Pontimicrobium sp. SW4: one gene and its partner. The protein of the gene in region 1 binds, or shares a complex with, the protein of each later gene. Links are inferred from orthologs where the notes say so. Each region holds a gene or a part of one and is shown on either strand. Other genes may lie near its edges.

The links. The genes of interacting proteins can lie anywhere in the genome.
Region 2: rpmG (region 1) and ABGB03_RS04850 share a complex: the UniProt entries of both Bacillus subtilis proteins name them as parts of the 50S ribosomal subunit. The link is inferred for Pontimicrobium sp. SW4 from one-to-one orthologs.

Annotation. Positions count from the first base shown.
Region 1 is NZ_CP157199.1:2,118,181-2,121,071, reverse strand. What follows is about bases 1-2,812. They hold rpmG (50S ribosomal protein L33), read left to right. Parts: upstream 1-1,221; coding sequence 1,222-1,404; downstream 1,405-2,812. Other genes in these bases: ABGB03_RS09880 (SRPBCC domain-containing protein), read left to right, coding at 2,772-2,812; ftsY (signal recognition particle-docking protein FtsY), read left to right, coding at 1,780-2,733; ABGB03_RS09890 (DUF4295 domain-containing protein), read left to right, coding at 1,453-1,605; rpmB (50S ribosomal protein L28), read left to right, coding at 958-1,194; ABGB03_RS09905 (competence/damage-inducible protein A), read left to right, coding at 1-875. Also shown: more of ABGB03_RS09880, read left to right, coding at 2,813-2,891.
Region 2 is NZ_CP157199.1:1,018,300-1,021,133, forward strand. Bases 1-2,755 are described here. They hold ABGB03_RS04850 (type B 50S ribosomal protein L31), read left to right. Parts: upstream 1-1,129; coding sequence 1,130-1,381; downstream 1,382-2,755. Other genes in these bases: ABGB03_RS04840 (glycosyltransferase family 2 protein), read right to left, coding at 1-402; ABGB03_RS04845 (DUF4199 domain-containing protein), read right to left, coding at 446-973; ABGB03_RS04855 (GlmU family protein), read left to right, coding at 1,544-2,719. UniProt on the Bacillus subtilis protein: While neither of the L31 paralogs is essential, this protein does not seem to function as the main L31 protein.

The sequences.
Region 1 (2,891 bases):
CAACCGTTTTAATGAACCATTTTGGAAGTGCTCCAGGAATGTGGTTAGAAAAGGAAAACAAAGTATTTATATCGCTTCCAGGTGTGCCTTTTGAAATGAAGGCTTTAATGAATCATGAGGTATTGCCACGACTTCAAAAAGAATTTGTGCTGCCTTTTATACTGCACAAAACACTATTGGTCTATGGAGTAGGCGAAAGCAAGTTAGCCGAAAGAATTGAAGATTGGGAAGATAATCTTCCAGATTTTGTAAAACTTGCCTACCTTCCTAATCTAGGCATGGTAAGATTACGTTTATCTGCAAAAGGGACTAGTGAGGAACTTGTCATTGCTGAAATGAATAAGCAAATAGAGTTATTACTCCCTCAAATAGAAAAAGAGTTTGCTGGTTTTGAAGAAAATGGCGCACTTGAAGTTTTAATTGGGAAAAGACTCACAAATCTTGGTAAAACATTGGCAACAGCAGAAAGTTGTACAGGAGGAAAGATTGCAGAAAGGATAACAGTAAATTCGGGAGCATCAGTATATTTTAAAGGTGGTGTAGTGAGTTATGCAACCGAAGCAAAAATAGAAGTATTGAATATTGATGAATCTGTTATCAAAGAATATTCAGTAGTGAGTACTCAAGTAGCTGAAGCTATGGCTAAAAGTGTGCAAAAATTGTTTAAAACAGACTATGCGATTGCTACCACTGGAAACGCAGGACCAACAAGGGGAGATGAAAATGTTGAAGTTGGTACTGTATGCATTGCTATAGCTACGCCTAATAGGGTTTTTTCAGAAATATTTAATCTAGGAAACCATCGTACAAAAGTGATTAATAAAGCTGTAAATAAAGCTTTTGAAATGATTCAGAAAGAAATTTTTAAAAATTGATAAAATAAAGTTTGTCAAACACTAAAGAATTCGTAAATTTGCACCTCGTTTTAAAATAAACAATTTTTTAAAGTTAGATATCATGTCAAGAGTTTGTGAACTTACTGGAAAAAAAGCGATGGTTGGGAACAACGTTTCGCATGCAATGAATAAAACTAAACGTAAGTTTAATGCTAACTTACTTAAAAAACGTTTTTACATTCCTGAAGAAGATAAGTGGGTAACTTTAAAAGTTTCTGCTGCTGCATTAAAAACTATCAATAGAGTTGGTATTTCTGCTGCAATTAAAGACGCTAAATCTAAAGGATTTTTAAAATAATAGCCTCATAGTTTAAATAGTAGTACAATGGCAAAAAAAGGAAATAGAATTCAAGTAATATTAGAGTGTACAGAGCATAAAGAATCTGGACAACCTGGAACTTCTAGATATATTACAACAAAAAATAAAAAGAACACGCCTGATAGAATGGAGATTAAGAAATTTAATCCAATCTTAAAGCGTATGACAGTTCATAAAGAAATTAAATAATTTAGAGATTTTACGTAAGTAAAATTTCAAATGTAACACATTTGAATCATGGCAAAGAAATCAGTAGCATCATTACAAACTGGATCTAAAAGATTAACAAAAGCTATTAAAATGGTAAAGTCTCCAAAATCTGGAGCCTATATGTTTGTTGAATCAATTATGGCACCAGAACAGGTAAACGACTTTTTGAATAAAAAATAAGTTCTATTTTTTATTATCAAGATATTTAAAGCTGCTTTCTTTTAGAGAGCAGCTTTTATTTTATATTTACATGAGTTTTTATGACATTTCTTCAGACTTTCTTAAAAGGCAAGGATTTTGCTAACATGAAGATAGTTGAGTGTTCATTAAAGCACTAAAAAATAAGTAGAGTAGATGAGTTTTTTTAAAAAAATATTTTCTTCAGAAAAGAAAGAAACACTAGATAAGGGTTTAGAGAAATCTAAAACATCATTTTTAAATAAATTAAATAAAGCAGTCGCTGGAAAATCTAAAGTTGATGACGATGTTCTCGATAATTTAGAAGAAGTTTTAGTAACGAGTGATGTTGGTGTTAATACAACCTTAAAAGTTATTGATCGCATTGAGGCTAGAGTTGCAAAAGATAAATATCTAGGAACATCAGAATTAAATCAAATTTTAAGAGAAGAAATTGCAGGTTTATTATCCGAAACAAATTCTGGTGAAGCCACCGAGTTTACAATTCCAGATACTCAAAAACCATATGTAATTATGGTTGTTGGTGTTAATGGCGTCGGAAAAACTACAACCATTGGTAAATTGGCATATCAATTTAAAAAACAAGGACTGAATGTTGTTTTAGGAGCAGCAGATACCTTTAGAGCTGCAGCGATAGACCAATTACAAGTTTGGGCAGATCGTGTGGATATTCCTATTGTAAAACAATCTATGGGAAGTGATCCTGCGTCTGTGGCGTTTGACGCATTAGAATCTGGAGTGTCGCAAAAAGCCGATGTGGTTATTATTGATACAGCTGGACGCTTACATAATAAAGTTAACTTAATGAATGAGCTAACCAAGGTAAAACGAGTGATGCAAAAAGTGGTTGACGACGCGCCTCATGATGTATTATTGGTTCTTGATGGTTCAACTGGTCAGAACGCTTTCGAACAAGCAAAGCAATTTACTGCAGCAACTGAAGTAACATCGTTGGCAGTCACTAAATTGGATGGTACAGCCAAAGGAGGTGTAGTTATTGGTATTAGTGACGAGTTTCAAATTCCTGTAAAATATATAGGCGTTGGTGAAGGTATTGAAGATTTACAAGTGTTTAATAAATACGAGTTTGTAGATTCCTTTTTTAAATAATATATTTTCCTACTGATAAGGCAGTAATCCACTTTGAGATGAGTTATAACATCTATCATAATCTAACAATAAATGCTTCTCCAAAAGAAGTCTTTGATGCGGTATCTTTGCCGCAACATTTAGATAATTGGTGGACCTTAAAAAGTTCTGGTAAGCCA
Region 2 (2,834 bases), 1.1 Mb from region 1 along the record:
AGGAATGTTTTTTGCTATAACCGAGTCGTAACGTTTCTTTTTCCAGCCAGAAACCAAGTCGTAACCATTATTGATTATCATTTTGTAGAGCTCTGGAATTTCTTCAGGATTGTCTTGTAAATCGGCATCCATGGTAATTATAGCATTACCTTTTGTTTCTAAGAAACCTGCATGAAGTGCCTGAGATTTTCCGTAGTTTTTTAAAAATCGAATACCTTTTACAGCATTATTTTTTTTTGATAACGTTTCTATTGTTTCCCAAGACCCATCAGTACTACCATCGTCTATAAAAATAATCTCATACAAAAAATGATTGGACTGCATAACATTTGCAATCCAATCATGTAATTCGTTTAATGAGTCTTTCTCGTTAAGTAGTGGAATAACTACTGATATATCCATTTTAAGTAATTTCTTAATTCTTTGTCAAAAATAAAGAAATTATTTAAGCATCTGGGTTAGATTTTTTCATTATTGCAGCTACAATTAGTCCAATTATGGCTTGAAACAAACAAGCCCATGCTAATCCCTTAAGAGTATTAACAACACTATATTGATTTTGATTTTCAATTTTTTCAACCGCTTCAGCAATTGCTTCAGCTGGGGCTCCAAATCCTTCCATCATGCTAATTGTTCTCTCAACAGTAATTTGTTGTATTTCTTTTGCAGCTTCTGGATCTATAAAATTAAAAAGAATCATGCTTACTAATAAGCTGACAGCAATTCCAATAGCAACAGTAATAAAATATGACGAGAAGGCTTCTTTGAAAGTTAAAAACCCTTCTTGTATACTTTTAGATTTAGCTGTAGAGACTACTCCAAAAGCTATTATGGCTAATAACAAGCTTATACCAAGCCACATGTTAGCCATTAAGTTAATGTTTATGAACCAAATGGCCACAGTAATTAAAGATAAAATACCACCTAAATATAGGCCGTAATTAATTGCACTCGATTTAATTGAGTTTTCCATGATGTTTTTTTATGGTTAATAATGTATTTGTATCATTATTAGTACAAACGTTACAATAAATATAAGAAGAATAAAAAAATAAATAATATCTTGTTGTTTTATGAAAAATTCTTAAATTTGCAGCTCGAAAAAAGAAACGATTTTAAAGTTTAAGTGATGAAAAAAGGTATACATCCAGAAAATTATAGATTAGTAGCGTTTAAAGATATGTCTAATGACGATGTGTTTTTAACCAAATCTACTGCAGATACTAACGAAACAATAGAGGTTGATGGTGTTGAATATCCATTAGTAAAAATGGAAATTTCAAGAACGTCGCATCCTTATTATACAGGTAAGTCTAAATTAGTTGATACTGCTGGACGTATTGATAAATTTAAAAACAAATACGCGAAATTTAAGAAGTAATTTCAGCCAAAATATAATAATAAAAGCCTTCAGAATTTTCTAGAAGGCTTTTTAGTTTTATACAATTAAGTTATTTTTGATAAACTATTAATATAAGTAGTTGTTAGAGACAAAACTTCTAACTTCTAACTTCTAACTTCTAACTTCTAACTTCTAACTTTCATGAACTATATTCTTTTTGATGGTCCTTCTAGAAATAAATTACTGCCATTTACCTATACACGACCAGTTGCAGACATAAGAGTAGGGATTTTAACCATTCGTGAAAAATGGGAAAAATATCTAGGTTATACTACTTCTACTGTTACTGAGGAATATTTAACTGAAAAATTTCCGATGGTAGAACTAGAAGAAAATATCATGATAAATGCGTCTTACTTACCTAATGGAGAGCTTGTAGAACTAATTAAGTCGTTAACAGAAAAGCAAGCCATTTTTAAAGACGAAGATGTTATTGCATTTTTTACTAAAGAAAATCAAGACGAGGTCAATTTTGATGAATACGAGGCTATTGAGTTTGAAAGAGAGATTTTATGTATAGAAAATACTTGGGATATTTTTTCAAAAAATGGAGAAGCAATCCAAAATGATTTTAAACTATTAACCAATGATCGAAAATCACAACCTGTACCAAAAAGTAATAATTTAATTGAGGCTAGCAATATTTTTATTGAAGAAGGAGCAAAATTAGAATTTACAACACTTAACGCAAGTTTTGGCCCAATTTATATTGGCAAAAATGCAGAAATCATGGAAGGGAGTATTATTAGAGGTCCTTTTGCATTATGTGAACAGGCAACTGTTAAACTAGGTGCTAAAATTTATGGGCCTACAACAGTTGGACCACATAGTAAAGTAGGAGGAGAAGTTAATAACTCAGTACTTTTCGGGTATTCTAATAAAGGACATGATGGTTTTTTAGGAAATTCTGTTTTAGGTGAGTGGTGTAATTTAGGAGCAGATACTAACAACTCAAATCTTAAAAATAATTATGCTGAGGTAAGACTTTGGGATTATGAAACCGAAGGCTTTGCCAGAACAGGATTACAGTTTTGTGGATTGATGATGGGAGACCATAGTAAATGTGGTATTAATACCATGTTTAATACAGGAACTGTTGTTGGGGTAAGTGCTAATATTTTTGGAAGTGGCTTTCCGCGTAATTTTGTTCCAAGCTTTAGTTGGGGAGGTAATAGTGGTTTTACTACATACTTAACAAAAAAAGCATTTGAGGTTGCTAAAGTTGTAATGAGTAGAAAGAATGTAGAGTTTACAGAAAAAGATGCGACTATTTTAGAACATGTGTTTGAAATAACAAAAGAATATAGACCTTCATAATCTCCAATATATTTAATTAAATAGTTTATATTAGCCTTATTAAGGTTGTAGTTACTACTTGTTTATTTACTAACGCCTTATCGGATTGCCTAAAGAATTTTTTCTAATTCCCAAT